Sediminitomix flava: one gene and its partner. Each later gene encodes a partner of the first gene's protein in a complex. Links are inferred from orthologs where the notes say so. Each region holds a gene or a part of one and is shown in the gene's direction. Other genes may lie near its edges.

Region 1 (16,319 bases):
TATTCTTTAGAGATCCACTAGGGAAACATCCACACGAGCCTGATGTACAAATGTTATTAAGATTGTGTGACCTTTATGATGTGCCATTGGCTACTAACCCAGCCTCTGCTACACTTCTTTTGAATGGTATCGATGTGATTAAGGCTAAAGCTAAAGTAGAATAGTCTATTACAAAGAGAAAAAGCCCTTGGTTTGATATACAGACCAAGGGCTTTTTCATTCAGTATAATCTACTTCAAAATAATTTTCTTATTAATAAACTGGTTCCCTACACCTATCTGCAAAATGTATGGTTGATTTTTTCTTAAATCATGGTCTATATCAACACTTGAAGATAGACTTGAATCAGACAGTTTTTTAGCCATTACTTTTTGCCCTAGAAGGTTAAATACTGAAACTTGAAGTTCTCTGTTTTGAGTTAATATTTGACCACTTAAAACTATTCGATTAGCCCCAACTCTTATATCTAATAATTCTTCCAAACCTTGTTGGACTGCCAAAATTTGATCAAGATTCTCGACTAACAATAATTGGAATCGATTCGGAGGATCATTTTCGAGTACTTCAACTGTAAAAGTATCTTCGCTATCATCTAGAAGAGTATAACTATTATTTACATTATCTTTGATAAAAACCCCTTCTGGTACTAGGTGATCTTCCCTCACAGTATAGTGAAAGCTGAATTGTTCAGCACTTTCGGATTCAATATTTAGATTAAAAATCTTCAAATCTTCAACTGGAGGCCAAGCTACAATTGAATGTTCTACCTCATCAATCTCAATGAAAACATCTAGATCTTGTGTTCCTCTAAGTTTTCTCGCATCATAGTTTTCATCAAAGTTCTCTGAGAAAATATAATCAAAACCCAATATCACTTTATCGGAGATTCCATCTTGCTTTTCAACATGTAATTCGAAAATACTAAAACCAGTACCTCCGTGATTGACACGTTTTAAGGAGTTTGATTCTCTTGACCTTACCTTCATTTCATTCGTAAACTCAACCTCCCCAGCAGAATTTGCTTTCACAAAGAAACCTTGGAAAGTTGGTATCTCACCCGTATTTAGAAGATTAAAGCAATCATAGCAACCTTTACCTTCACTATTTGAAGTATAAACCCAAACTGAACCTTCAAGCTCTGAGTTTGCACTGTGTGTTAAAAATGACTCTACATTTATAGGCGCCATATATGGGTTACCAAGTAGGTTAAACCCTGTTTGCGTAGACGAAACACCGACGGCGTAAGTCCCAGTGATAGGCTCTCCTGTAATACTTACATTTCCAATATCTGACGCTATAAAACCTTTACCTATTTCTAATTGGTTACCCTCGTTAAATACCTTCCAAACATCATCACTCATATCATTTGGAGTGTAACTTGGGTCATTACCGTTATCATTTATACCATCATCGGTTCCTTCTTCATCAAAATAATAACGATCGGTACTACTAATACTATCATGAAGATTTCGACTTGTTACTGGTAGAGAAAGATAATTATAAGCATTAACACCTTCCCCATGCCCAGTTCTTTTAAATGTGGTATTCCCCTCAATTTGAGATGAAATTTCATGTAACAAGACTGCTCCATCTTCAAAATTCAAGTTTGAATTGGTATTTAATGTTGTATTTGCTTCCAACTCCAATACATTACTTATGTTCAGGGTGTTTATTACTTCTATTTCACCATTCGGGTTCGTTAGATACAAGGATCCACCTCCAGTTATTTTTGAGTTATCACTCACTATTGATTCAGATATTCTAACTTCTTCTCCTTTAGGAATATTCAATGAAACATCTGATTCCAATATCAATTTCTTAGCTGAAAAAGATGTATTGGGAGAGTTTTGTTCAATTCTTACGACTCTATCAGATGATGGTGTTCCATTGACCCACTGAGTTCCATCCCAATAAGTATCTGCAAATGGTAGATTAAGAAAATCTTGAGCAAACTCTTCTGCTTCAGCCAAAATAGCTTCAACTTTCGTTTTGTTTACTGTGGTTATAGCCAATATGAATACAACTCTTTGCGACTCTTGAGGAGAAATACCATAAAGTTTTGCTCCAAGCATAGACCCAACATTGGCACCACTAGCACCTCCAATGACTGAATCATCTATTTGATCAGACATTAATGAGAACTTTTCTGAATCAGAAAAACCATCTGATAAATCGATATCTTGATTTCCACTTTCTTGATCAAATGATTTATAAAATCTATCCTCATTTAATACCTTAAAAGCTGCATATTTAGAAATACCTGTATTATAAGCGTATACATAATCCTTACTAGAATCCCATGAAGCAACATCTGTATTCCGAACACTTGTACTTCCACTCAATAGCCAATCTATGTACATCCCTGCGTAAAGAGAATCAATTGTCTGATCTGAAGTATTAGTCAATTTCAAATCAATTAAAATAAAATCATCTTTTTCATCATCCTTATTTCCATAAGCTATTAACTCTACATCTACATTATTAGAAGTCTCTGAACCTCTTTGGTAATCATTGAAAGCAGTATAAACCGAAGCTCGATGATTCTCTCTTTCATAATATGAAGGAGAATGATTGGAAGAAAAATCTGTATCTGCATATAAGTCATCTTCATTTCTGATTGCATCTGATACTGAATTTTCATCTTGTGCAATAACCGCTGAAAACTGATACATGAAACGCCTATAGCCAGAACTTTTATGATAGAAACTTGAAGGATATCCAAGTGATCCATCCGATTTAAAATATCCTGCAAAATTATTCAGATAGAGTAAGATCTTAGACTCTTTAGGAGTGATGTAGAAATACTGTTCGTCGTAATAATTATTATTAGGATCAGAAAAAATAAGCTTAAATGAGAATCGACTACCTTCAGATACATCTTCAATCAATTTAATTTTGAAAACAGTTTGATCCAATTCTGTTTTCTCTAATTCATTCAGTGCTCCAATATTGAAATTACCTTCCAAAATTTCAAACGCTGTAGAATTACTCTCTATTTGTACATTCAACTGACTAGAAGTTGAATTAAGATAATTTTTAAATTGTCCATTTATAAAAAATTCATCATTCAACTCAATAATATCTCCTCTTGAGGAAAATGCAGAAATATCCTCCATTCTTACGGAAATAGCCTCATCTAATCTATTTAAAGCATTCAACGGTTTTACAAAACCTCTTCCCAAATATCCTTGTAAAGAAGAGTTTGTAGAATTCTGATAGATAGATGTATCTGCTGTAGTACGAATTAACTCTCCTACTTGAGACATTGTCAAACTCTTATCGTAAGAAGCTATCAAAGCAGCAACACCTGCAGTAAGTGGAGATGCATATGAAGTACCGGCAGATGTTCCATAGGTATTATTCGCTCTTGTTACATGAACATTACTACCAAGGTTTGCTACATCAATTTTATGACTATACTTATAATCAAGATTATTATAATTTTGCTTTAGACCTGTAACAGATAATACATTATCGTAAGAAGCTGGGTAATAATCAGTATGACTAGCTGAGTTGTTTCCTGCGGCAGCCACAAATAAAACATCGTATGTTTCGGTCAAATAATTAATAATTTCTTGCTCATAACGAGCAGGGTTAAAAGCTCTACCCAACGAAAGGTTAATCACCTTACAGCCATTCATAGCGGCATAGATCATAGCCTCAGAGATATTGATTAAAGAACCCGATGTAGTCTCCACTTTTAGAGGCATATATTTACATAGAGGAGCTACACCACTTATTCCTACTCCATTATCCGAGATGGCAACTGCTGTTCCGGCAACAGACAAACCATGTGTACTTCTATCTATACTTGGGTCATTGTCTTCTTCAGCAAAATCATAACCTGTAATATCATCTATATAACCATTTCCATCATCATCTACATTAGGCAGCCCCTCTTTCTCAGCCTGATTAAAATAAAGGTTGTTAGCTAAATCTTCATGCCCTAATTCTGTCCCTGTATCTATTATTCCAATCACAAGGTTACTATCCCCTTTTGTCAATTTCCATACACCTTCTATGGAGAATAAATCTGCCATAAGTTGGGATGAGTACAAAGGGTCATTTGGGGTATCTAAGAGTTCATAGGTATATGCAGGCTCTGCATACTCAATAGATTCATTTTCCATTAATTTTAGAATCACCTCTTCAATGGCTAGCGATGTTTCTATCTCTAGTTCATAGATTTTATAAACTTCAGGCAAACTTTCTTGCGTTCTAGAATTGCTTAAGTTATCAGAATTACGAAAGAAAGACTTTTGAGAATTTATTGCAAAATCACCTTTATTACTTGATGACAAAGAACTTACTTGATGATCACTTGGGAAGTCCTTGTATTTTACTATGACTTTATTGCTTTCATATTCATTTGGGGAGAGTTTGGATTGTTGAGCAATTAAATAAAATGAGTTAATAATAAGAATAAATGATAGTAATGTTGATTTCATAGTTGGCTATTTAGTTCTCTCAAAATAGCGCTTCACTACATTCTATGAAGTTTACTTTTTACTATGAAATTGCACAAGTGATATAAAAACAAAAACGGTAAAAAAGCAGTGCTTCTTTACCGTTTTGTAAATCTTATATCCTTTGAGAATTAGTTCTCAATGCTTCTAATGATTCTTAATTGATCTTTAAGTACTTTGATTTCAGCCTGTGCTTTAGAAATCTTCTCATTGTACTCTTCTCTCATCTTATCAGCTGTCTTCGAATTAGCGAAGAAAGCAAGGTTGTTCTGCCATAAAGCAATATCATTCTCAAGATTTGTAATTCTGTTACGAACTTTACTCTCTTGATTTTTAAATCTTCCTCCACCAGGAACAGATTTAAAGATATCAGCTTTGAATTTCAGCTTTTGAGTTTCTTTTTCATCACCTTCTAAAGACGAAGTATCAAGATAAGTTTCGCAAGCATTGAGCAATTTATCCATGATCGCATCTTTGTCTCTTCTAGGAACAAAGCCAATAGCCATAAAAGCTTGTACTTTTTCTTTCAACAAATCAATATTGAAATCTCCATCTTCTTTAGCCAAAGTATTGATTTCAAGAATGATTTCTTCCTTCTTCTTCAAGTTATCCAAGAACTCTTTATCTTGTTCTTTACGTTGGCTTCTTTTTCTCTCGAAGAAAACATCACAAGCAGCTTTGAACTTTTCGTAAACTGAATCACGGAATTTTTCAGGAACAGGACCAATTTTCTTCCAATCCTCTTGTAGTCTTTTCAGATCGTTAGTCGTCGTGTTCCAATCTTCGCTATCTTTAAGCTCTTCAGCTTTAGCTACTAGCTCTTCTTTCTTCTTTAAGTTCTCAGCTCTGAAAGCCTCAAGCTTTTCAAAGAATTTATTCTTACGAGCAAAGAATGATTTAAAGTTACCCCAAAACTGCTTATTGATATCTTTAGCTACTTCTCTTGGAAGAGGACCAATTTTATCCCATTCTTCTTGAATAGCCAGCAATTCTTTCGTTTTCTCATTCCATTCTTTTATACGGTCAGAGTCAAAATCTGAAACCTTCTCAACTTGAAGACAAAGATCTTGTTTCTTCTGCATGTTTTCGTTGAGAACTTTCTTAAACTCTTCTGCATGAGCTCTTCTTTTGTCATATAGTACATCAGAAGCCTTTTTAAATCTATCCCAAACTGCATCTTGTTCTTCTTTAGGAACAGGACCAATAGATTTAAACTCATCATGAAGCAAATTCAATTTTGTAACTGCTTCATTAATATTTTCCTCTTCTAATAGAGATTCAGCTCTTTCACAAAGCGCTAACTTCAACTCTAGATTTTTCTTACGATCAAGTTCTTTTAATTCAAACTCAATACTCATGTTATCGTAAAAACGATCTAGAAGTGCATGATATGTTTTATAAAGATCATCAGCATCTGCTTGAGGTACAGCACCAATTTCTTTCCATTTTTTCTGAAGCTCTTTAACTTTAGCCATCGCTCCAGATTGATTCGAAGAATCTAGGATTTCATTGATTTCGTTAATAACCTTCTTTTTAGCTTTCAGGTTATTATCTCTAGCTGATTGAAGATCTTCGAAATATTGTTTTTTACGAGATCTAACCGTTTTATAATTAGTAAAGAAAGCATCGATATCTTTATCACGATACTCAAACCCATCTTCATCACCACCTTCTTCCAGAAACTTAGCTTTAGCGATTTCAGACTCCTCTCTACGGATATCCTCAATTACCTCACGAATTTCTTTTACAACCTGCTCCGCCTTAACTACATCTTTTACAGTTGTCAACTCTTGAGATACTTTCACCAACTCTTCTTTCGAAAGTTTGTGGAAATCAATCTCATTTTCAAACACTTTGTCTTCAACTTCATTTGTAGTTTCTTCAGTAGAAACTTCTTCTTTGATGTTGTTTTCAGCTTCTTGAGCTTTGTTCGCTAATGTCTTTTCTTCTGCGCTCATTTCTTGATTTTTTTGTTCAGAACCATCGTTTACGTCTGGAACAATCTTGTTATTGTCAAGATTGTTAGAATTTCCTTCCTCAGAAGGTTGGTGTGCGTCCTCAGGATTTGTACTCATATGCTATTTATTTAGTCCTAACCATAATGATTAGGGAATAGATATTAAGTCATGTTATACCTCGATGAATTAGAATGCTTTAATTTCTAAAAATAATTAAGCTAAAGTTCAAAAAGGTATTCATTCCCCGTTTGTATTCAAATGTCGTAATTCCATTTTAAACAAACCAAATTTTTCAGCTTCAAACCTCAAATTAATCTATCTAATTTGAGATACCTTCTATTTTTAAACAAAAAAACTGACCTAGGGTCAGTTTTTCTATTCTAATTTATAGTCTAATATTTTAATTCCATCTTGGATCTCTCGGGTAATTGGAAAGTACTTTATATTTTCCTCCCATATTTTTGAGAACACTTTGCCACAATGTATCACTTTCTTCTTTAAAAATAATTGATGGGTCTTGATGTGAAACAATCCAAGAATTATTCTCTAGCTCATCTCTTAGCTGTAAATGACTCCAACCGCTGTAACCCATAAAGAATCGACAATTATCTGTGGTTAAGAATCCATTTTCTGCCATAAATTGTAGGTGTTCAAATTCTCCTCCCCAATAAACGCCATTTCTGAGCTTAACAGCCCCTTTTACATCTGACATTGTATGTAAATAATGGAGTGTATCTTGCTCTACTGGGCCTCCGATAAATAATTCATGTTCTTTGGCCAAGTTTAACGAAATATCTTCCATTTGAACCACCGAAGGTTTATTCAAAACGAGCCCAAAGGACCCTTCTTCCTCATTATGTTCACAGACCAAGACTACAGCACGTTCAAAATTTGGGTCAGTCATAAAAGGTTCTGCTAAAAGGATATCTCCTTTTCTTATTTCTTGTTTCTGATTGTAATCGAAAATAAATTCCATAGCATTGTAGTTTTGGTGAAACAATAATGACCTCTAACTTTATCTACAGCTCCATAAACAGATAAAATCCTATTTTAAATTAAATAAATAACAGTTATCCATTAATTTAATTTGTTAATTCCCATTAAAAAATGCAAAGCATACAGCTCTTTTTTTTTCAATTTGATTGAATTATACTGCTTAAGTACAAAAACCTATACCCCATGTTAATAATACGGTGAATACAAACTTGCAGTTCTGCAAACTTGTACATTTCCTTACATTCCTTTATGATTCTATTTAAAATAGATTTTATCCTAAAGCTTTTCCTCTAGATTATCAAAAAATAGAAATAAGCTTTTAACTTTGTAGATGATAGATCAAGGTTAGATGAAATTTAATTATGGATTATTTAAATAGTCTTAACGAGCCACAGAGAGAAGCGGTTGTAAACGCTGAAGGTCCAATGATGATTATTGCTGGTGCTGGATCTGGTAAAACAAGGGTTCTTACTTATAAAATTGCTTATTTGATGGAAAAAGGGGTTGAACCTTTTAACATCTTAGCATTGACTTTTACCAATAAAGCTGCTCGCGAAATGCGAGAGAGGATTGAAAGTGTGGTTGGTACTGAGGCAAGAAACCTATGGATGGGAACTTTCCACTCTATTTTTGCTCGTATTTTAAGATATGAAGCAGACAAGCTAGGTTATCAGAGTAATTTTACGATCTATGATTCTGATGACTCAAAGTCCGTAATTAAATCTATTATTAAAGAGTATAAACTCGACGATAAAATCTATAAACCAAATGGTGTTTTAGCTCGTATTTCAAATGCTAAAAACAATCTAATTTCGTGGAGAGGTTATGCAAATAACTCAGAATATAAATTAGAGGATGAAGCGAGTGGAAGACCAAAAATTGCTGATATTTTCAAAGAGTATGCTTTGAGATGTTTTAAAGCAAATGCGATGGATTTCGACGATTTGTTATACAACACAAATGTCCTTCTCCATAAATTCCCTGATGTTTTAAATAAGTATCAGCAAAAGTTTCAATACGTGATGATTGATGAGTTTCAAGATACCAACGTCTCTCAATATTCAATCACAAAGAAGCTTGCAGCGGTACGTCAAAATATTTGTGTAGTAGGTGACGACGCACAAAGTATCTATGCCTTTAGGGGAGCAAACATCCAAAACATCTTGAACTTTGAGAAAGACTACCCCGATCTTAAGGTCATCAAACTTGAGCAGAATTACCGTTCATCTCAAAATATTGTTGAAGCTGCTAACTCAGTTATCAAACACAACCAAGCCCAGCTTAAAAAGAACGTTTGGACTAGCAATGACGATGGTAGACTGATTGATGTAATTAGGGCTACATCTGACTCTGAAGAGGCTAAATTGATCGCAACTTCCATTTTTGAGGAAAGAATGAATAACAACCTCAATTGTGAAGATTTTGCTATTCTTTACCGTACAAACTCTCAGTCCAGATCTATTGAAGAATCTTTAAGGAAAATGAATATTCCTTACCGTATCATTGGAGGTTTATCTTTCTACCAAAGAAAGGAAATCAAAGATATGGTAGCCTATTTAAGGTTTGTCATTAACCCTGCCGATACGGAAGCACTAAAAAGGATTATTAATTACCCGAAAAGAGCAATTGGTCCTACTTCAGTTGATAAAATATTAGTGAAAGCCTCACAGGAGAATACAACACCTTGGCAAATCATTCTAAATGCTAGAAGATACTTCACAGGTAGACTAACAACTCAGCTTGAAAACTTTGCGAACATGGTTCAAGCTTTCATGTTAGATGTCAAAAACAAAGATGCATTTACTGCAGCAACATCTGTAGCGAAAGGGTCTGGATTACTCCGTGAATTATATGATGATAAAACAGTTGAGGGTCGTGTACGTTATGAAAACCTTCAAGAGTTACTAAATGCTGTCAAAGCTTTTGTAGATGATCCTGAAAAAGAAGATAAAAGTTTAGAAACATTTCTTCAGGAAGTTTCTCTGATCACTTCACAAGATCAGAGTAAAGAAGACAGCGATGCTGTGACCCTTATGACCATACATATGTCTAAAGGTCTAGAGTACAAGCATGTCTATATTGCTGGTATGGAAGAGAATCTTTTCCCTTCTCAAATGATGCTTGAAAGTAGAGCCGACTTAGAGGAAGAAAGAAGACTTTTCTACGTAGCAATCACAAGAGCGATGTCAAAGCTTACACTTTCATACGCCCTTCAAAGATACCGTTTTGGTAAATTGATTATGTGTGAGCCTAGCCGATTCTTGAGTGAAGTAGATTCTAAATTCTTAAATGTTCAAAAACCTGTCAGAAGACCTTCATCTTTCAGTGAAGGACAAGCTACTTCAGGTCGATTTGGATCATTTAGTAAAACTGAATCAAAGTCTCCTACTACTAACAGAAATACATTTACCTCTTTCTCTAAAAAGAAAGATATCCCAAACCTTGAAAACTTTACGCCGTCAAATCCAGCAGAGCTAAGACAAGGTCAAAATGTACTGCATAAGAAATTTGGGAAAGGTACAATCACAGCCATTTTGGAAGATGGCTCAGATAAAAGAGCAAAAGTTAACTTTGATTCTGAAGGTGAAAAAACGCTAATCCTAGCTTTTGCCAAACTAATGATTATGGATTAAAGAATTAGTTATTATAAAAAACAAAAATCCCAATTGTATTTGAACTACAATTGGGATTTTTTTATGTAGATATGAAATTAGTTTGCTAACGCTCCTATTCCACCAATAAAGTAATGCAGCTTTTCAGAAATCATTGCAGGCACTACTTCTTTATGTCTAATTTCTTTGAGTATATACTCTTTATCAATTTCTCGACCACCAACAATTAACCATGAAGATGTAGATGATTTATACGTTGGATAATACATAAAATGAGATCCAATATTCTCAAAAGCATACATTACACCTTTATGAAGTATCTCTCCTTTGATCTTATAAATTTCTCCAACAAATAAAGCTTTTTCAGCCCATTCGCTTATTTCATCCAGTGTCAATTCATGATTAATCACTTTGAAACTGTGATCACTCTCAGACTCTTCATAAATCGAAACTTTTGAAGAAGACTTATTCTCATCTAAATGAAGATACTTCAAATGAGGATTGATAATTGACAACTCCGCTGAATGTAAATTATCCACTACCTCATCGACTTCAAGCACATTGGCCAAATAAGCCGATTCATGAGCATTTATTCTGTCGATCAATTCATTTTCTAACGGATAGAAAATTGACTTCTCAATCTGGAAAAATCTTAAGAACTCTTTATCTGAAGTTAAGATGTACTTAATTTGATTCAGATTCATTTCATCAGAAAAGACCATTACAATTCCCTCAACTTCAGGACATCTGTCTAACGATTTCAACAAGTCCATAATGTAGTCTTCAGACATCTTTTTGTAGAAAAGAGGAAAATTCTCATAGCTTTTTTCAAAAGCTTCTTGGTATAGAACTCCTTTATTCTCAAAATCTGGAAGGCTGTCTAGGTACTTTTTAACGTTAGCGTTGTTTGCTGAAATTAGGGTAATAGGCGTCTTCTGATTTTTCATATCCTTGTTTGTTATTTTCGTCTCTATTTTCTTGAGATCATTCCTCAATCGCACATGAGTCGATCCCTTTTTGTAAAGTTTCTCGATCTAAACCATGACCAATAATGACTAGCTGAGATGTTCTATCATCGTCCTCACTCCACTTGTCTCCTTCAGAGAATATGATATTCCCTCTAACTGATTGGATGATTACTTTCTCTTCGGTGTTCGGCTTATTCAACAGACCCTTAATTCGATAAATTCCATCAGGGTTGAACAATAAAAGTGAACGGAGCCAATATTGAAATTTATTAAGATTTAAGGGCTTATTTTGGCTAAAAGTAAGTGACTTTATTCCTTTATGATGATCCCCTTTTTCAGATTTAGAATTTAGAATTCGCTCATTGACAGTATCCGCTCTAAAAGAAAATTGTGACAGTACTTCTTCTGCATTGACTTTCGCGTAGTCAGTATGAATAATACTAGCCAATGGGTTGATTGCTTTTACTGCCTCAAGTACATTTTGCTTTATTTCCTCATCTATTTCAGATGATTTATTGAACACTAACAAATCTGCTAAGGCTAGCTGTCTTTTTGCGACAGGCTCTGATTCTAAGCTTTTTAGTAAATGTTCTGCATCAATCATACCAATGACAGCATTCACCTCAAAAAGCTCATCAAAATGATAGTCATTTATAAATACAGACAATATCCCGTCAGGTTCAGCAACTCCCGTAGTTTCAATAATCAAGTGGTCAAAATCCTTTCCTGTAGTTACAAGTTTATTTAAAGTTTGTCCCAACTCTTGATTTAAAGAACAGCAAATACATCCATTCGACAATTCAAAAATCCCTTGAGCTTGTGTATTCACTAAATCTTTGTCAATATTTATTGCCCCAAACTCATTTTCTATAATCGCAAACTTCGTATTGGGTTGTGATTCTATAAGGTGATTGAGTAAAGTTGTTTTTCCAGCTCCTAGAAATCCAGTTAGTATAGTTACAGGAATGCGTTTCATTATTTATTGTCTTTTATAATTATCCAAAATAACTGCTGTAGCGATGGCTACATTTAAAGATTCAGCCTCTCCAAATCTTGGGATAGTGATTTTTTTATTGATAAGTCCCTCAATCTGTTCTGAAATTCCATTGGACTCATTTCCCATCACTAAGATTCCTTTTTCTGCGAGTTTGGACTGATATATATTATCCCCATCCATAAAAGCACCTACAATTGGGGTATTGGAATTTTGCGCTTCTAAAAATGAAGTTAGATCACCGTAGTAAGGATTGATACGACAAAAAGACCCCATAGTTGAAGAGATCACTTTAGGATTATAAAAGTCCGCAGAATTATCCGAACAAAATACATTTTTAATCCCATACCAATCTGCTATTCTGATAATTGTACCTAGATTTCCAGGGTCTCTAACATCATCAAGACAGATAACTAATTCATTTTCAGCATTAGGTTTCACAGCCTCTTTCATTCGAACGATGGCTATAGCTGCATCATTAGACTTGAAAGTACCCGCTTTTTCTAGATCAGAAATATTAGAAAGTTGTTTCAATTCAGCACTAGACGAATTGAGTAAGTCTTGATGTCTTTCCTCAAATTCTTGGGTATAAAAAAGTGCTTCGATTTTATAATCTGACCTTAGTAACTCTTCCACATTCTTTCTCCCTTCCACAAGGAATCTCTGTGAAGCTTTACGATTCTTTTTCAAGTGAAGTGCTCTGACTTCTTTTTGCCAACGTTTATTCAAGTTTAAATTCTTTTTAGTCTGAAACTTTCCTACAAAACTAATAATTCTAATATTTAAAGACTACACCCCTCATTGTAAAGCCTCATAAAGAATGTTTTTAGATAAAATAAAGAAATATTTAGAGTCATACCACAATCTCTCTTCTAATGAAATAGACGAGTTAGAAAACTTGATTGAAAAGTCGAAAAAAATAAATAGACAAATTGAAGAAAATGCCTTCTTCAGAGAAATCTTTAGATTGGTATTTAAATATACCCAAGAGAGTCTTTTTGTGATTGATTTCACAGGCAAGTTTATTTATGCACCCTCTTTATGGCTCAGACTTTCAGGTTTTTCATCCAAAGACCTAACCAGCAAAAATGTGAGCGATTATGTTCACACAGAAGATCTAATGATAATCGAAAATCTTCTCGATCAAATCAGAAAAGATTTTAAAACCATTAAAGACATTCAAATTCGATTAAAAACTAAATCGGGGGAATATCATTGGCACAATGTTAATTGTATACCATCTAAAAAAATCAAACAATTTGACAATGTCATATTAGTCACTGCAAGAGATATTACCGAAGACATCGCCAAAGAAGAACAACTTATCAATGCTCAAGAAAATGAAGAATTATTAGATAAATCGCTCAAAGAAAGTAGAGAAGAACTCCACATTTATCAAGAACAATTACAGGCTCAAGAAAATCAAGAGCGCTTCATCAGAAAAGAAAATGCAAAGAATAAAGCTATTCTTAACTCAATCATGAATGCCTGTGATACTCAGATTTTTTCAGTGAATACCAACTTTCAATTAATTTCTTGCAACTATCATTTTGCCGAGAGCGTAGAGCAGTATTTAGAAAAAAAGGCTTTGTATAAAACTTCTATTTTTGAAATCACGACTAAAAACAATAGAAAGGACTTAAGAGAAAGCCTTTCAAGAGCATTTAAAGGAGAAGAATTTTCAGAGTTCTACAGTATTGAATACGCAAATAAGGTCTTTAGAAGAAAAGTACTTTTCACTCCAATCAGAAATGTTGATGAGGTAATAGGTGCTACCGTTATCGCAATAGACGTGAGTGATCTATAAGTTAGCCAAGCTAATCTGCCCAAATTCATCTAAATGCAATTCCCCTTCTTCTACCATTTCTCGTACTAAATCTATCAAGTAATTTTTATTTGTTGGTCTAAGTTTAGATTCAATTTCTTGAATATCTGCTTCCTTTACTTTTTCCAATAGAGATTGAATGTCCTTTTTCAAATCTAAAGGTTGAGATGCTTTTTTAAGATATTTGATACAATTATCGCATACGCCACATGGTTTTGCCGTTGTTTCATCAAAATACTCAGAGATCAATACGCTTCTGCATCTTCTAGTATTTTGTGTATAATTCATCATTGCTTGGATTTTCTCAAGCTCTCTAGCCTTTCTTTCCTTTAAAATTTTGACATCTATCGGCAGATTATCTGCTACATATCTTTCAGTCAGATAAGTGAGCTGTGCTTTATCTTTCTGTGTTTGGAAAACCAAAATACCTTGAGAATGTAACTCTGCTAAATACTCTCTGAGTTGAGAAACACTCACATGAATACTATTTGCTAGTGTCTGCTCTGAAATATTGACATAATGTGTAAATGCTTCACCGCCATAAAATCTCACCAAACTCTTCAATAATGGATCGAAGGCATAATTTGCCACTTGAAATTTATATACATTCTCTTGTGATACCGCAAACATAAAATTTGAATTCTGATAGATTGGCTCACTGATAAGAATGAAACCTTGCTCTTCTAGACACTTCAAAGCATAAAAAGTCTCCGCATGGGGTAAGTCATATTTTTTGAGAAAATCTTCAAGAACGAAATCAAAAGTTGCCATTTCACCTCCACCTGCAGCAAGTCTGAAGTAATTCCCAAGTATCTGATAGACTCGTCTTAAAACTTTTGGTTCGGGGTACCGCTTATCAATTCTTTGTTTAATTCTATCAAAATCCTTCGTCTGATTAAGCAATACAGCATAGGATTTTTCACCATCACGCCCTGCCCTTCCTGCTTCTTGATAATATGCTTCAATACTGTCTGAGGGATCTAAATGGATTATAATTCGAACATCTGGTTTATCTATTCCCATTCCGAAAGCGTTGGTTGCAACCATTACTCTTGTCTGATTATTCATCCATTTATCTTGCTTCAAACTGCGTTCTTGGTTATTTAACCCAGCATGATAAAAATCTGATGAAACCCCATAATGATTCAAGTAATTAGCTACATCCTCTGTCCCTTGCCTATTTCTTAAATACACAATTGCACAGCCTTCTACCCTACTTAAAATTTCTTTTAGTTTAACAGCTTTATCTTCAGCTTCTCGTACTGAAAATGAAAGATTCTTACGTTGAAAACTATTCGAAAAAGTTTTTGACTTCGCTCCGAATAGCAACTTTTCCTTGATATCACTCTGAACTAGCTTTCCAGCACTTGCTGTAAGAGCCAAAATTGGGACATCTGGAATTGTCTTTCTAAAATCGGCTATTTGTAAATAGGGAGGTCTGAAATCGTATCCCCATTGTGAAATACAATGAGCTTCATCTACAGCAATAAGACTAATATTCATCTGTGCCGCCCTCTCTAAAAACAACTTCGTTTTTAATCTTTCAGGTGAAACGTACAAGAATTTCACTTTTCCATAAATACAATTATCAAGAATCAGATCAATTTGTCTTTTAGGCATTCCCGAGTAGAGAGCTTCGGCAGGAATTTTTTTTGCTTTCAAATTCTGCACTTGATCTTTCATAAGGGCTATAAGTGGCGTAACAACCACACACACACCCTCTATTGCTAAAGCAGGAACTTGAAAACAAATCGACTTTCCTCCACCTGTCGGTAAAAGTGCCAAAGTATCCTGTTTCTCTAATACTGAGGTAATTATATCTTCCTGTAAAGGTCTAAAGCTATCAAACCCCCAATAATACTTCAATATTTGCCCAATTTTCGCATTCATGCTCTAGCTATTCTTCAGTTTTGTATTTCTAATCCTAGAAAAATTGTTATTCTTGAAAAGAGTCAAAAATAGTGATTAGATCATCCTAAGATGTGATTTTTTTAGAAAAAAAATAAATGTACTTTTGCGGCATGGAAAATACAGCGAAGAAAATAGCAGAAATGCTTTTGGAGATAAAAGCAATAAAAATTCGTCCCGAAACTCCGTTTACGTGGGCATCAGGTTGGAAATCTCCTATTTACTGTGACAACCGTCTTTCTCTTTCTTACCCAGATGTAAGAACATATGTGAAAGAGGCCTTAGCTAAACTAATTAAAGAAGAATTTCCTGAGGTAGAAGTAATAGCTGGTGTAGCTACTGCCGGTATTCCTCAAGGTGCTCTTGTTGCTGAAGAACTAGGATTACCATTCTGTTATGTGAGATCAAAACCAAAAGGACATGGTATGACTAACATGATTGAAGGTGAAGTGAGAGAAGGCGCAAAAGCTGTTGTTATTGAAGATTTGATCTCAACTGGTGGTAGTTCAATCAAAGCAGCAAAAGACCTACAAGCTGCCGGAGTTGAAGTACTAGGGCTAGTTTCTATCTTCACTTACGGATTCCCAATTGC
Region 2 (16,300 bases), on another replicon or contig:
TCTGATCATTATGCATTTAGAATTGCTAACTCCGGATACTAAAGCTTTCGACGGCGAGGTAGAATCTGTAAAGGTTCCTGGTTCAAGAGGTACTTTCGAGATCCTTCACAATCACGCTGCAGTAGTAAGTACTTTGGTAAAAGGTGAAGTACGCATCCTTTCAAAGGCCAAAGGAGATCAGGTCTTTACCATCGATGCTGGTACGGTAGAAGTGTTGGACAACAAAATTGTTGTTTTAGCAGAATCTATCATCAATGAGTAATAAATCTTTTTCTTCCTAAAATGGGAGGCAAAAGTATTTTATATAAAAAGCGATATAGGAGAAGTCCTGTATCGCTTTTTTATTTTAAAGGAAAACAAGATAACCTCTCTTCTGTGTTGTTTTGATAATAAGTAGAAAAATATTGAGAAATGTGTGAATACTTATCTCTTCTAATTTTTAGATGTAGATTTGCAGAAGGTAATATGATTTTGTAGAATGCGCATTTCCAAATTCATAATTGAAAGCAGAAGTACTGAAAAGTTGTAATTGATATGAAGTTTGAACTAGATGCAAAGTTTAAACCGATGGGTGATCAGCCGAAAGCCATCGAGACTTTAGCTAAAGGAATTGAAGACGGAGAGGAATCTCAAGTTTTGTTAGGGGTTACAGGTTCTGGAAAGACATTTACAATGGCAAATGTGATTCAGGAGGTGCAACGTCCTACACTTGTTTTGAGTCATAACAAAACTTTGGCGGCACAGCTTTACAGTGAGTTCAAACAGTTTTTTCCAAATAATGCTGTTGAATACTTCATTTCATATTACGACTATTATCAGCCCGAAGCTTACATTTCAACAACGAATACTTATATAGAGAAAGATCTTTCGATCAATGAAGAAATTGAGAAGCTTCGATTGGCAGCTACTTCTGCGTTACTTACAGGAAGACGAGATGTAATTGTGGTAGCCTCGGTTTCTTGTATTTATGGTATCGGAAACCCAGATGAGTTCGGGAAAAATGTATTGAAAATAAAGGAAGGAGATATCATCACTCGAAATCAAATGCTCTTTGGTTTGGTGGACATCCTTTATGCAAGAACAGATGCTGAGTTCAAACGAGGGAATTTTAGAGTGAAAGGAGATACAGTAGATGTTTATCCTGCCTATGCAGATTTTGCTTACCGTATCTATTTCTGGGGAGATGAGATTGAACGAATTCAACGAATTGAGCCTGAAACAGGAAAGAAAATTTCTGATGAAAAAGCAATTACAATTTTTCCTGCAAACCTTTTCGTAACAGGAAAAGATACTTTACAACAGTCAATCTATGAGATTCAAGATGATTTGGTTGAACAGATTAAATTCTTTGAATCAGAAAATAGAATGGCTGAAGCAAAGCGAATCAAAGAACGTACAGAGTTCGATTTAGAAATGATGCGTGAACTAGGTTACTGTTCGGGAGTAGAGAATTATTCAAGGTACTTTGACCGAAGAAAGCCTGGACAGCGCCCTTTCTGTTTGCTCGACTATTTTGCGGATGATTTCATTTTGATGATTGATGAGAGTCACGTGACTTTACCACAAATCAGAGCAATGTGGGGAGGTGACCGTTCACGAAAAGTATCTTTGGTTGATTATGGATTCCGTTTGCCATCAGCATTGGATAACCGACCGCTTACTTTTAATGAATTTGAAAGCTTAGTAAATCAGACTGTTTTTGTGAGTGCTACACCAAGTGATTATGAACTTCAGAAAACAGAAGGTGTAGTAGTAGAGCAAGTAATTCGTCCGACAGGATTACTTGATCCAGAAATTCAAGTTCGTCCTACGCTCAATCAGATTGATGATTTGATGGAAGAAATTAATCTGACGATTGAGAAAGGAGAAAGAGTATTGATAACGACCTTGACCAAAAGAATGGCAGAAGAGTTAACGAAATACTTTGAACGAGTGAATGTAAAAGCGAGATATATTCACTCCGAAATCAAATCTTTGGAGCGTGTTGAGATATTGAGAGATCTTCGATTGGGACTTTTTGATGTATTGGTCGGAGTCAATCTTTTGAGAGAGGGACTTGATTTACCAGAAGTTTCTTTAGTGGCAATTATGGATGCCGATAAGGAAGGTTTCCTTCGAAATGAGAGATCATTGGTACAAACAATTGGTCGTGCTGCTCGTAACTCAGAAGGAAGGGTAATCATGTATGCTGATAAAATTACGAAGTCAATGGATAAGGCAATTAGTGAGACTAATCGACGTCGTAAGATTCAGATGGCATATAATGAAGAACATGGTATTACCCCAAAAACTGTGAAGAAGAATATCGATATGCTAGATCAAAGTCCTGCTGAAAGTACAACATCGAAAGAAAGTACTTACTATGAAGAGCCAACTCCAACGGTTGCTGCAGATCCTGTAGTAGCTTATATGAATTTAGATCAGTTGGATAAATTAATTCAGCAGACAAAGAAGAAAATGGAGAAGGCTGCAAAAGATTTAGACTTTATGGAAGCCGCTCGTTTGAGAGACGAGATGTTTGAATTGGAAAAACTGAAGAAGAAACAAGCTAGTAAATAGATGAGAGCGATAGGTAAATTAACATTGTGGAGCATTACTCTTTTGCTATTGTTCTCCTCGTGTCAGAATGATATTAATCAAAGTGAGAAAGTAGTTCTTGACGAGACTCTAGGTGAGTTAAGTTTAGAAAATCAAGATGAGCGTTCTCTAGCTTATTTGAATAGTTTACTTGATGAGCAAGGAGATCGAACAGCTCAGAACTATTATCAACGAGCGAGAATTTTTTTAGCTCAAGAGCAATATCAACGTTCAATGGAAGATATCCAGAAGGCAATTGATAAATCGCCGAATGAAGGGAAATTCTATTTCGTACTAGGGAAATTACAGTATCAGAAAGGTTTATATAAAAAGGCCTTTGAGGCCATTCAAAAATCAGAAGCATTTGGTTATCGTCACCCCGATAATTTTACAATTGAGGGAGTGGGTACTTATGAAGAAGGAAATCACGAACTAGCATTGACATTTCTGAAGCAATCAGATATTCTTCATGACAACGATAGTGTTACTTATTTATACCTTGGGCTGATTTATCAAGAACAGAACGATACTACTCAAGCAATGCCGATGTTTAGAAGAGCTGCACAATTTAAGTCATTGGAAGCTCAAGCTTACGGAAATATGCAGTTGACCTATAATAGCCTCAGGCAACCATATAAATCGTTAAGTTTATTGGAAAACCTAGATGAGCAAACAAGGAATAATTCCGAAGTTATCTGTCTTCAGACTGCAAAAGCGTTGGAAATGATTGGGAGGAGGGATAGTGCCAATGTTTGGTATGGCAAAGTTTTAAAGCTTAATCCAGGACAATGGGATGCCCAAGAAAAATTAGGCGAATATTATTATCAGAGAAGGGATATGGAAGTAGCTGCAGAAATTTATGCAAATGCCATTAAAACCAATCCTGAGAAAGCCTTACCTTATTTTAAATTGGGAGTCATTCAAGAATTCTACAAAGCCAATATTGATAGTGCTCAATCTTTATTTATAAAAGCAGCTAAGCGTGATACATTAGATAGCTCAATTCAGATGGCCGTTCGTAGAATTGATAAAAAAGTAAGTAGAAGGAATTATTTTAGAGATAATCCTGAAGCTTTGGTGAGGTATAGGGCAAGGCAGAAAGCAAAGCAAGATTCTATTCAGAAAGCTCAACAAGCAACTCAAGTAGTTACAGAAGAGGAATAATAGAAAAATGAAAATCTCGATTGATCGTTCTTGAATCAATCGAGATTTTCTTCTTTAGGACTTAAAGAAAAACGGATGTTTCTCTCCAGGCCTTCTAATTTTGTTCTTTTTACAGCAGACTTTCTAAAAATCTCATTGAATACCTCTCTTGTGATTTCTTGCCAATCTTCTTTTTTCATTTGTGAAAGCTGTTCATGGGGCAGAAATTCGGATGTAGAATGTGGCTTTGAGAAACGATTCCAAGGACAAACATCTTGACAAGTATCGCAGCCAAAAATCCAATTGTCTGTTTTTCCTTTAAATTCTGATGGTATATTATCTTTTAACTCAATAGTCAGGTAGGAAAGACATTTACTTCCATCAACCACACCTTCTTTTACAATTGCATCAGTAGGACATGCATCAATACATCGTGTACATCTTCCGCAGAAATCTTTGGTAAATGGAGTATCTGCTTCTAATTCTAGATCAAGAATAAGTTCAGCTAAAAAGTAGAAACTCCCATTTTGTTTACTGAGCAGCAGACTGTTTTTTCCAATCCATCCCAATCCACTTTTTTGTGCCCAAGCACGCTCCATTACGGGTGCTGAGTCTACAAAAACTCTTCCGTCAACTTCACCTATTTCGGCTTGAATGTCGTCTACGAAAGTTTTGAGTTTATCTTTTATAATAAAGTGGTAATCCTTGCCGTAGGCGTATTTAGCAATCTTAAGTTCGTTTTCTTGAGCAAGGTCTTTTTCAGGATAATAGTTGAGCATTAGCATTACAACAGACTTGGCTCCGGGAACAAGTTTTCTAGGATCAAGACGTTTATCGAAATGGTTTTCCATGTAGCTCATTTTGCCATGCATTCCTTGCGTCAACCATTTTTCCAAACCTTGAGCTTCTTCTTCTAAAAAGTCAGCTTTTGCAATACCACAAAAGTCAAAGCCTAATTCGTTGGCTTTGTGTTTTATCCATTCTGTTCTTTTTCTAAGCTGATGATTCATTGTCTAATTCCCTTCAAAACAATCACAAAATTACGAAATGTAATTGGGATTAGAAGTCTTACTTAGCGGTTGATAACCATTTTGGTGCTTGAAAAAATGAAGATGAAGGGAAATGGTCATGAAACCCAGGAAGGTCTTGAAAAGGTGCTATCGTTTCGGGCATTGAAAGATGACGGGTATGTCGAGACTCAGTAGTTAGGCAAAAGTCGGTAAGTAGGTAATGTTGGCTAATCACTTTTTCTTGCTGATAAAAACTAGCTGAATCCGCAATATAAGAATATGCAAGTAGCCCAAAGAGGAAAATACTTTCTAAACCCAAAAACCAAAATAACTTTTTCCTTAACATTGCTTGTTTGTCTTTATCTGAGAGGTAGTTGTCTTGATAAAACAACCTTTAAACAAAATTACACTCTATACGTTTAATATGCCTGTGTAAGATTCTTTTTTAGAATCTTAGAAGTACATTGAAAGTGAATTATTAAGACTGTTCAACTGTTCATAGTAGTGCTTCGCCCAAGCTCATTTAGGAATATTAGGGAGGTAAAAGTAGCAATTACATAATAAAACTAATCTTTTTCTAAAGAATAAAAAGAAAACTTGTTCCAAGTATAGGGATTGGGTAATTTTAAAATTGTTAATGTTGTGTAAGTTCCAAAGTGTTTTTGTACCGAATCGGACTTATAAAATGTTACGAAGAAGAGAATAGGTAATTTCTGGAAATATAATAGCAAGAATTATGATCATGAGCACCCAAGAAGAAATTGAAGTTCTAGAACTAGATGAGACCGAGATTGATTCTTCGCTCAACCGAGAGTTGATTGTATATAATGATGATGTTAATACTTTTGAGCATGTGATCAGTGCTCTTGTAGACATTTGTAATCATACTTCTCATCAGGCAGAACAATGCACATTGATAATCCATTATAAAGGAAAATGTGCTGTGAAAAATGGAACATTCGATGAATTGGCTCCAATGAGAAATGCGATCTGTGACCGAGGTATTTCTGCTGAGGTTTTGTAAAGATTTGAATTTCAAATTATAATAATTGCCGTATTTGACTTAAAAACTGAGACAGATACGGTATTGTATTTTTAAATAAACGTAAAACAATACAAATGAACTTTCCTTCTAAACTTGTAGAAGATGCCGTAATGGAGGTGGCCAAATTACCTGGGATAGGGAAGAAAACGGCTTTAAGATTAGTTCTTTTCTTACTTCGTGAGGAGAAAGATACTACTGCTGATCTTGCTTCTGCTCTAGTAAAACTTAGAGAGGAAATAAAGTATTGTGTGAGGTGTCACAATGTATCAGATCAAGAACTTTGTTCTATTTGTAGCAATAAAGGGCGAGACGAACAAGTGATTTGTGTGGTTGAAAGTATTACTGATGTGATGGCAATTGAAAACACATCGTCTTACAATGGACTATATCATGTTTTAGGAGGTGTCATTTCTCCAATTGAAGGAATTGGGCCTACAGACCTAAACTTAGATCATCTCATCGAACGTGTAAAAGAAGAAAAAACATCAGAAATAATATTGGCGCTAAGTGCTTCAATGGAAGCAGATACGACTGCTTTTTATATTACACAAAAGTTGAGTATCTTAGGCGTTAAAGTTTCAACTATTGCGAGAGGAATCCCAGTTGGTAGTGACTTGGAACACACCGATGAGGTAACTCTTGGACGAAGCATACTAAGCAGAGTAACATATCAAACGCAATAACTATGTTTGACTAACACCAAAAAATCATATGGAGCAGATATTCAATTATAAGTCTTTATATTCCTTTTTCTTGGTATTCTTTATGAGTATAGGTATTACTCTTGCGCAAACTAGTGTGGTTGATCAAGTGGGGAAAGCAATGAAAGCGCACGATGCATCTTCAATTACATCATTGATGGCATCTAAAGTAAAAATTAATATAAAGAATCAGAAAGGAGAGTACGATCAGAAAGGAGCTGAAGCGATCTTAAATAATTTCTTCAAAAATTATCCTCCATCATCATTCCAATATCTTCATAAAGGAAATGATAGTAGTGTACAAGCTTACACCATCGGAAGATATAAATCTGATAAAGGTAGTTTTCGAGTCTATGTATTGATCAAAGATGGAAAGATAGATACATTAGATTTCAAAGAAGAAGGGTGATCTTAAAAGATCACCTTTTTTAATTCAGTCTCTTTTGGTAGCAAAAAAGAACCTCTATTTTTGCAGTCATATCATTTGGAGACTTTTTTTCTGTTTAAAAATTTAGGTTGTGAAATACGATTACTTAACGAAAGAAGCCATTGAAGCCTTTATTAAAAGTGCTTTAGAAGAAGATATACAATCAGGAGATCATTCGACTTTAGCCTCTGTACCAGCAGATGCTAAAGACAAAGGGCAGATCTTGATGAAGGATGAGGGAGTTATTGCTGGTTTAGAAATGGGGCAATACATTTTTGAACAGGTAGACCCAAACTTAAAAGTCGAGATACATTTTAAAGATGGTGATCTTGTGAAGAAAGGAGATGTGGTGATGAATATCGAAGGCTCAGCACGTTCTATCCTAATAGCAGAAAGACTTGTCTTGAACTGTATGCAACGTATGAGTGGAATTGCTACGCATACACGCAAAATTGTAGACTTATTAGAAGGAACAAAGACACAAATTCTTGATACCAGAAAAACAACACCTAATTTCCGAATGATGGAAAAGTGGGCTGTGAAAATTGGTGGAGGGAATAATCATCGATATGGATTGTTCGATATGGTCATGCTTAAAGATAATCATATTGATTATAGCGGAAGTATCACAAAAGCAGTTCAACAAACTCAAGCTTACTTGAAGGAAAATAATCTAGATCTTGAAATAGAAGTAGAAACTAGAGATTTAGATGAAGTAAAAGAAGCTTTGGAAGTAGGAGGAGTAGATGTAATCATGCTTGATAACATGGACTATGATACCATGAAGACTGCTGTTCAGATGATTGATGGAAAATGTCGTACTGAAGCCTCTGGAGGAATTACTATTGATAAGGTAAGATCTGTAGCTGAATGCGGAGTCGATTTTATTTCATTAGGAGCACTTACGCACTCAAGTGGTATATTGGATATCAGTTTAAAAGCGGTAAAATAAAAAATCATCTTTCTAAGAAGAGATTTTAATAATCAAGGATCACAAAAGTCATTCAGATTGCTTTAATTTGTGTTTTGATTACGAAAAACGTATTGACATTTAGTATAGGATTGTTTTAAGATGATTATTAAGACTAAAAAATATCAGCTGGAAACACAAACATTCGTGAAGTTGGGAATGGAGAGTATTCTCAAACAAACGTGGTGGGTGTGGTTTATTCCTGTCGCAATTATGCTTATTCCTATCTTCGTAGAAGGTGCTTTAGGATGGTGTATCGGAATTGCATTGACTTTGAGTATTCTTTATGTATTGTTCTGGTGGATTCAGTTTACTGGAATGACGCAAATGGAACAGAATAAGGTGTTATTTGAAAAGCTAGCTTACGAAATTGACAGTCGTCAAATTATGATGAAGCTAAATGCAAAACAAGGAATGCCAATGGGCTGGGATAAAATTACAAAAGTAGAGAAGAGAAAAGATGCTTTTGTACTTTATATGAGTAGAGTTCAGTTTATCCATTTGCCATTCAGAGTTTTCAAGAATGAGAATGACATCAGATTCATGGAAGCTATTTTGAAAAGAAAGAATTTTCTAGCGGCATAATTAAGTACTGAAAAGGTATAAAAAAACTTCTGGAGTAAATGAACTTCAGAAGTTTTTTTATGTAGTAGCTGGCGGGCTATCATTATGCTTTTTGCCAGTGGTAAAATCAATGTTAGACGGAAATTGACCTTTTCTTCCTGACGCCTCCCAAATCCTTCGATAAGTGTCAAAAACCTCTGCATTTGCTTTACTTTTTGTAGCCCAACCTTCTAAGGCAGAACGTTCCTCTATGGTACATTCACCTGCGAAATATCTGGCAACTAATCGCAAATTATTCATGCTTAAGGTTTTAAAGTTTAAGAAACTAAAACAAAGAATAGTCCAATAAGATGGACTGTCTACATTAATACGATCAATTTAGATTCCTTTAATATATTAAATATTATGCTTTCTAATCCAAAAAGGGAGCAGATTCCAATGATTACATTGGAATAATTCAATTTTTTTACTGTTTAATAGATTAAAAAGTGGTGAAATTGATCGTTTAGAAATGATTTTGTCCTGTTTCCCTAAAATGAATTGAACCTCTATGCCATTTGAATTTATATATTCAGACAAGGATATGTTATCTATGCGAAAATCAAAATAATACAACCAAGTTGATTGTACTTTTTTTAAATGATTGATGTTAGAGCCAATTTCAAGTCCAAGTTTACGAGTGTTTTTATCTAAAAAGAATAAATGTTTTACAGTCTGTTGAAATAGATTCTGTAGTAAACTAGAGTTGATGAAATAATCAAATAGGTATTTACCAGATTTATTACCAGCTAAAAAAGAGAATAACACATGATTTCTTATGCCATCTGGGGCTATAAGGGTGACTTTTTGTATATTTAAAATTCGTAAGCTTAAAATTTTAAGGCAAGGTCTTGCCCCGATTGAGAAAGCAATCAATTCGAGAGAAGGGCTTTCTAAGCTTACCCAATACTGTAAGATCTGTTGAAGCCATTCTTCTTGGGAATAAGGTTTCAAGTTGCCTCCATGATATGCGAGGTCAAAACAATGAAAGCTTTTGTTTGGATATTTCTTAGCTAAATTTTTGAAGACTCTGTGGTCTTGACCAAAACCATGAAAGCACCATACATGGTGTTCACCTTTGCCGTAAATATGGCAAAATAAGTCTCTTCGTAAATGCGTTTCTTGGTTATGCATATAGATTCTTCAAACAATTTTGCGTGTCACTGAGTTGGAAAGAAGTAATCACAAGGGAGCTACTGCTTATTGCACTTAAGCGAATTTAACAGATTCTTTATAGTATATCATTTTAAATATATGCTTCTGTAAAGGTGTTTCAATAGAATTTCGCCAATAGGAACTCTCTCAATGAAATCTTTTTAATACAAAAAGAGGGAAAACCAATTGCAGCTATGAGTACATATTCTATTCGAGATCTAGAGTATCTCACGGGCGTTAGAGCCCATACAATAAGAATTTGGGAACAAAGATATGACATCATATCTCCAAAAAGAACAGATACAAATATCCGATACTATGATTCGGATGATTTGAAACATATGTTGAACATTTCTTTGCTAAATAATCACGGTTATAAGATATCTAAGATAGCCAAGATGAGCAAAGAAGAGGTTTCACGTACTGTTTTCGAAACGATGAACTCTCAGAGAGGAGACTCGCAAGAAGATCAAATCAGCAGTTTGACAATTGCGATGGTGGACTTGAATGAGGATCGTTTTGAAAAGGTCGTGTCAACAAGCATTTTGCACCTTGGTTTTGAGGCTACAATGCAGCAAGTAATTATTCCATTCTTGGTGCGTATTGGTTGTCTTTGGCAAACAGGTTCAATCTCGCCTGCTCAAGAACATTTTATTACTAATCTGATCAGGCAAAAACTTTTAGTGGCTATTGATGGTCAGTGTCCTGATTATTCAGAATCGCACAAAAGAGTATTATTGTATTTGCCAGAAGGTGAAATGCATGAGCTAACACTTTTATTTGCCTATTATTTAGTGCGTTCTAGAGGACATAGAGGATTTTACTTCGGACAAAATTTACCAGACGATGACTTGAAGTCGGTGGTTGATTTGGTGAATCCTGATATGATTTTGACCGCTCTTACTTCAATTCCAAAAATTGAGTGTGTTAAGAAATACATCAATATGCTCAAGGAAACTTATACTGAAATACCTGTATTGTTATCTGGTTCTCAAGTATTAGGTTTAGAGTTAGACCTTCCTTCAAACTTCCAGATCATTCCTAATTTTGATACATTCACTGAGATCTTAGAAAATTTTCATTCGAATAACTCTTAAAATAAGCCAATAAGCACTGCAATAATTTATTATTATGTAATTTCGGGAATCTTATAAACTGTCTTTGTAGGATGGTTTGATGCTTTGAGAAGGCAAGAAAAATATTATTTGATGAAGCGTTTTTTTCGAGTTACAAGCAGTATTTATTTTATTCTTTTCTTTGGAGCTTGTGTAGAGTGTGACCCTGTGAGCTTTCCTGGAAATGAAGCCCTATTGAAATTTGTAGATGCAGGAGAAGATATGGATGATACTACTATCCCAGCTCTTGATATACAAGTAGAGAGTATCCGTACTGAAGATGGGCGTGAAGTTTCTTATAATGCTACAGCTGGAGCTTACTTTTTACCTCTCAACCCAGAGGATACCATCAGTAGTTTTATAATAGAAGTGGCAGGAGCCAATGGCGTGGATAGTCTTCCGATTGTCTACAATCAGCAACTGATAGTTCAAGGTCCAGAATGTACTGCATTTGAGCAAATCAATAAATTAAGGTTTTCTTTTCTGACAGAAGAAGGCGAAAAGGTTCAGTCTTCTACAATTGACTACGACACTGAGAGTTCACTGGATTCTTCTGTTGTATTGATGAGTGGTCTTCAGAATAATATAGTTGATCCTAACATCGCTGTATTTGTAACGACTACAGGTGTAGCAACGAGTAATAAAAGATTAAATATTGGCTTCTTTGATAGTACTACTGGAGAAGCTGTCGATCAATCATTTGAAAGTATTTTTGCAAGTAATGCAAATAAAGAACTTAGTAGATCGGGCAATTCGGAAGTATTTCTAGATCTTGTTACAGATGCTTCTGGCGAAACCATCACATTTTCTAGATCAGGTGAAGAGCAAGTGATTAATATTTCATATGCTCAGAATACATTTATGATTGATGTAATTGATGATAATGAGACAGAGGCTACGGTAATAGATGGCATAAGTAAAATACGTTACCTAAATATTATACCAGATGGAGAAGATGAAGATGGTGACCCTATTTTTAGGTTTGAACCAGAAATTGAAGCTGATTTAGATGGTGCATTCTTTTCGCGTATAGAAGTGGTTACTGATCGTTTGCTTACAAATGCATCTGAGGTAGAAGTGAAGTTATTTATCAATTAGTCCGTATTTTTTGATTTTATATCCTAGCGTTTATGCAGTTCAATAAATATAGTCTCATTCTGTTTTTAGTCTTTTCTCATTTTGTCGTCAATGCTCAAGAAGTAATTGAATGGGATAAGGGTAAACCACAGACTTTAACAGATAATGAGCATGTAGATATAAAAGTAGAGTGGCCAAAGGTTCCAATTCTTGGGGTTCGTTTAGGAACGGAAGTTGTTGGACCAGCTACTTCAGTATTAAAATCGGGTTTTACTTCCTTTGAAATAGCCGGAGAACTTCTTTTTAGAAACCGTTTCTTTTTGAGCTTAGAATATGGAAACACTGATGTTACCCGAGATGATTTAGATACGGAACAGACTATTTTTCCTGGAGATATCCAAAACCCAAGTAAGGCTACTTACACATCAAATGGGAATTATTTTAGAATAGGTCTTGATTATAATTTCTTGCATAGGTCGTCAATTAATGATGCTGTCACTTTAGGTTTTAGATATGCGCAGTCAAGTTTTGATCAGTCTGCTACGGTATTTTCTGAAGGCAATGATTTTTGGGGACAACCTCCTGGATTCAGAACTTTTGAAGATAAAAACCTTAGTGTAAAATGGTTTGAAGCGGTAGTCGGCTATAAAATTATGGTCGTAAATAATTTATACATTGGAGCATCTCTCCGATTTGCGGTACTTTTGGATGAACCACAAAATCCGAATGTGACACCAAATGATATTCCGGGTATAGGTTATTACAACGGGGACGATAGCAAGATTAATCTCAATGGTTATATCGCATATCGAATCCCTATAGGTAAGCCTAAAGTTACTTATACCGAGAAGAAGTAAGACAAAAAGCAGACTTAGGTTCTGCTTTTTTGCTTTTATTGAAGATCAATTTTTCATTCAAAGTTGATTTTCTATCTTATGTAAGATTTTTTGTACAAATCCACTTTTCAGTCCTAATTCGAGATTAATGATTGCGAAAACTTTTGGTAGTAGTGTTTTGGGTGTCAATGCGTCTATGATAACCATAGAAGTGAATGTATTGAATGGCACAGGGTTTTATATGGTTGGACTACCAGATAATGCAATTAAAGAAAGCTTTCATAGAGTAGAGTCAGCCTTAAAACATGAGGGGTTTATTATCCCTAGACAGAAGGTTGTCGTTAATTTAGCTCCTGCCGATATTAGAAAAGAAGGCGCTGCATTTGACCTTCCGATAGCCCTAGGAGTAGCAAAAGCATCTGGGCAGATTCATACCGAAGATTTAGACAAATATGTCATTCTTGGAGAATTGTCACTAGATGGAAAACTTAGACCTGTCAAAGGAGTATTACCCATTGCGATAGAAGCTCGAAAAAGGGGATTAAAAGGATTTATTTTACCTAAAGAAAATGCACATGAGGCAGCAATCGTAAATGAGCTGGATGTCATTCCTGTAGGTAGTTTACAGGATGCGATTGACTTTGTAGAAGGAAACAAAACGATCGCACCACTAAAGGTTGATACAAGAGAATTATTCTTTGACACACAAGGTGATTACTCAGAAGATTTTGCTACAGTTCAAGGGCAAGAAAATATAAAAAGAGCATTGGAAATAGCTGCTGCAGGAGGACATAATGTGATTATGATTGGCCCTCCGGGTGCAGGTAAGACGATGTTAGCTAAAAGATTACCAAGTATTTTGCCACCTCTAGATCTTTATGAAGCTTTGGAAACCACAAAGATTCATTCAGTAGCGGGGAAATTAGGAGATGATGCGGCACTTATTTCAAGAAGACCTTTCAGAGCACCTCATCATACTATCTCTGATGTAGCACTCGTTGGTGGCGGTGGTAATCCGATGCCAGGAGAAATCTCGATGGCTCATAATGGGGTACTATTTTTGGATGAATTGCCAGAGTTTAAACGCACTGTTTTGGAGGTCATGCGTCAACCTTTGGAAGAAAGAATGGTGACGATTTCAAGGGCGAAAGTATCAGTTGATTACCCTGCTAATTTTATGCTGATAGCGAGTATGAATCCGTGTCCGTGTGGGAACTTGAATCATCCCGAAAAAGAATGTGTATGTGCTCCTCCAACTATTGAACGTTATTTGAATAAGGTAAGTGGCCCTTTAATGGATCGTATTGATCTGCATGTAGAAGTCACGCCTGTGTCATTTGATGAAATGACTTCTGACCGAAAAAATGAGAGTAGTGAAGAAATTCGAGAACGAGTAATTTCTGCAAGAGAACGTCAGAAAGAGCGTTTTAAAGAGGTTACAGGAGTTCATTCCAACGCAATGATGGATGCTGAAGATTTGAAAGAAAATTGTCAGATTGATACAGTGAGTAAGGCATTACTAAAGTCTGCAATGGAAAAGTTAGGGCTTTCAGCAAGAGCTTATGCTAGAATTCTAAAAGTAGCTCGTACGATTGCAGATTTAGCAGGAAAAGACCAAATTATGGCGGAGCATATAGCCGAAGCTATTCAATATAGAAGTTTAGATAGAGCTGATTATTTCAAGTAGAATTCTTTTGATGAAGAAGTGTTGCCTGTGGGGTTGAAAGCGGAGATAAGCTCATTTTTTTAAATTATTGAGTCCCAATAAACCAAATAATAGTGGAGCACGTTTTAAAAACTTTTCAGAAACGGCTGACAAATTTGAACAGCCGAAATCGTACTATTTTTTTAGGTAAACTCTACAAAAAGCAGTTTCTAGACATTCATGCTTTAGATCATCTGTTGGGGAAACCCTCGTTTTTTATCATAGAACAACTTCTGAAAAGTAATAAACGCTTCGCAATCTCTGAGTTGATTGACAACAGAGATGAAGATACCAATAAAGTGAGTCAGCTTTTAAAAGGTATCTATAGAACTGAGCGATTGATTTATGAGGAAAGAGGAGCTAAAGATCTCTATTTGGGCGCTCTGTTTGTTGAAGGAAAACTGAAAGATGGGACAATTATTCGTGCACCATTTATCTTTTTCCCTGTTCAGTTGCAAATAGAAAATGGAAAGTGGTATCTCAAAAGAAGGGAGAATGTAGCTATATCTTTCAACAAGACATTCCTACTTGCTTACAGTCATTACAATCAAGTTCCATTGGAAAAAGACTTAATTGATTTTGACTTTGACAGAATGCCAACCGATCCCAAATTATTTCTTTCAGAACTTTATCAACTTCTTGAAGAATCGGGCTTATCTATTTATTTCTCTCAAGATATTTTATCAACACGTTTAAAGACTTTTAGCGATAAGAAGAAAAGTGATATAGACCTCATCTACAAGTTTGGAGAGGTTCGTTTAAAGCCACAGGCTGTATTAGGACTTTTTCCTCAGGCAGATTCTTATTTGATGCCCGATTATGAAGAGCTTTTAGATGATGGAAACACTAGAGATCTAGAAGACTTTTTTATTTCTGCCGAAGAGTTAAGAAACCGTCCGGGAGTCAGAGAAACAATGGTTCGAAAGGCTCAAAATGAAGAAGAATTATTCACACCTTTTGCTATTGATGCATCTCAAGAACGAATTCTGAAAGCTGTAAAAAGTGGACATTCTTTAGTTGTTCAAGGCCCTCCTGGTAGTGGAAAGTCACAACTGATTTGTAATATGGTAGCCGATGCGATTGGGAAAGGGAAAAACGTATTGGTTGTTTGTCAGAAGAAAGCGGCACTTGATGTTGTTTACGATCGTCTGGCACAAGAACAGTTAAGTGACTTTGTTGCAATGATCTCTGACCATCGGAATGACAGGAAACAGACTTATGAGAAAGTAAAGCATCAGATTGACCAATTGGAACATTTTCAGCTTGAGAATAATAGCTTGGATGCGATTTTTTTGGAAAGAGAGTTTTTAAAGGTTAGTCGAGAAATTGATCAAATTGTAGAGAAATTACAGGAGTTCAAAGAGGCTCTGTTCAATGATAATGAATGTGGAAAGTCTCCAAAAGAGCTTTATTTATCATCAAATCCTTATAAAAGACATATCATTTTAAATGGGCTATTTGACCACTTTCACTTCAAAAATTACGAGAATTTTCGTACAAAATTATCAACCTATATAGATTATGCAATTGTACTAGAAGCAGAGTTTTACCCTTGGAAAGATCGAATTTCCTTTAAGGATTTTGATACAGAAGATTACATAAAACTGCTTGAAATCGTACGCGAAATAAAACCTCGTCAGCAACAACTCTCAAGGGCGTTGAAGGACGTGCTTAATGTTGAGTTTGATCTAGATGATTGTGTTTGGTTGGCTGATAGAAAGCCCCAAGTGGAGAGTTGGTTAGCTGTTTTAGAAAATCCGCAAGATTTTGCATTATTCCGTAAACTGACAGCTTCAAAAGTAACCGTTCAAGAATTGGAAAAAATCCGATTCAGACTAGAAAAAGCTTATGGAGAAGAAGGAGTTGAGGCGACCTTACCACAAGAAGATTTAGGGAAGTGGCAAGAGATTTTAGAGAGTACGTTGAACATCTTTAA

What was found.
Region 2: the proteins of BC781_RS18940 (region 1) and uvrB are in contact, whole or in part, in a crystal structure (PDB 7EGT), measured with the Thermus thermophilus proteins. The link is inferred for Sediminitomix flava from one-to-one orthologs. Residues at the interface, in WP_096412145.1 of Thermus thermophilus: His654, Arg656, Phe657, Gln666, Asp668, Glu669, Lys680, Arg681, Leu682, Ser683, Lys685, Tyr686, Ala687; in WP_096411307.1 of Thermus thermophilus: Glu23, Leu25, Arg26, Asp27, Gly28, Glu29, Arg30, Phe31, Arg55, Glu326, Asp327, Phe328, Glu379, Ser382, Gln383, His398, Gly400, Arg401.

What each region holds. Positions count from the first base shown.
Region 1 is NZ_QGDO01000005.1:351,390-367,708, reverse strand. The notes cover bases 7,461-10,417. They hold BC781_RS18940 (ATP-dependent helicase), read left to right. Parts: upstream 7,461-7,782; coding sequence 7,783-10,053; downstream 10,054-10,417. Other genes in these bases: BC781_RS18935 (hypothetical protein), read right to left, coding at 10,131-10,417. In the rest of the region: BC781_RS18960 (methylglyoxal synthase), read left to right, coding at 1-164; BC781_RS18955 (S8 family serine peptidase), read right to left, coding at 231-4,448; BC781_RS18950 (DUF349 domain-containing protein), read right to left, coding at 4,598-6,541; BC781_RS18945 (YqgE/AlgH family protein), read right to left, coding at 6,825-7,400; more of BC781_RS18935, read right to left, coding at 10,418-10,979; BC781_RS18930 (CobW family GTP-binding protein), read right to left, coding at 11,017-11,976; BC781_RS18925 (TrmH family RNA methyltransferase), read right to left, coding at 11,980-12,723; BC781_RS18920 (PAS domain S-box protein), read left to right, coding at 12,815-13,801; BC781_RS18915 (RecQ family ATP-dependent DNA helicase), read right to left, coding at 13,796-15,709; pyrE (orotate phosphoribosyltransferase), read left to right, coding at 15,841-16,319. UniProt on the Escherichia coli protein: A helicase with DNA-dependent ATPase activity. Unwinds DNA duplexes with 3'-5' polarity. Translocates on single-stranded DNA with 3'-5' polarity. Initiates unwinding more efficiently from a nicked substrate than double-stranded DNA.
Region 2 is NZ_QGDO01000006.1:2,113-18,412, forward strand. What follows is about bases 109-3,046. They hold uvrB (excinuclease ABC subunit UvrB), read left to right. Parts: upstream 109-534; coding sequence 535-2,559; downstream 2,560-3,046. Other genes in these bases: atpC (ATP synthase F1 subunit epsilon), read left to right, coding at 109-262; BC781_RS19040 (tetratricopeptide repeat protein), read left to right, coding at 2,560-3,046. In the rest of the region: more of atpC, read left to right, coding at 11-108; more of BC781_RS19040, read left to right, coding at 3,047-3,741; tRNA epoxyqueuosine(34) reductase QueG, read right to left, coding at 3,777-4,730; BC781_RS19050 (hypothetical protein), read right to left, coding at 4,789-5,076; BC781_RS19055 (ATP-dependent Clp protease adaptor ClpS), read left to right, coding at 5,473-5,754; recombination mediator RecR, read left to right, coding at 5,850-6,458; BC781_RS19065 (DUF4783 domain-containing protein), read left to right, coding at 6,487-6,885; nadC (carboxylating nicotinate-nucleotide diphosphorylase), read left to right, coding at 6,995-7,855; BC781_RS19075 (YcxB family protein), read left to right, coding at 7,976-8,458; BC781_RS19080 (hypothetical protein), read right to left, coding at 8,516-8,737; BC781_RS19085 (alpha/beta hydrolase family protein), read right to left, coding at 8,834-9,610; BC781_RS19090 (MerR family transcriptional regulator), read left to right, coding at 9,826-10,728; BC781_RS19095 (hypothetical protein), read left to right, coding at 10,840-11,844; BC781_RS19100 (DUF6048 family protein), read left to right, coding at 11,877-12,680; BC781_RS19105 (YifB family Mg chelatase-like AAA ATPase), read left to right, coding at 12,808-14,346; BC781_RS19110 (AAA domain-containing protein), read left to right, coding at 14,439-16,300. UniProt on the Escherichia coli protein: The UvrABC repair system catalyzes the recognition and processing of DNA lesions. A damage recognition complex composed of 2 UvrA and 2 UvrB subunits scans DNA for abnormalities.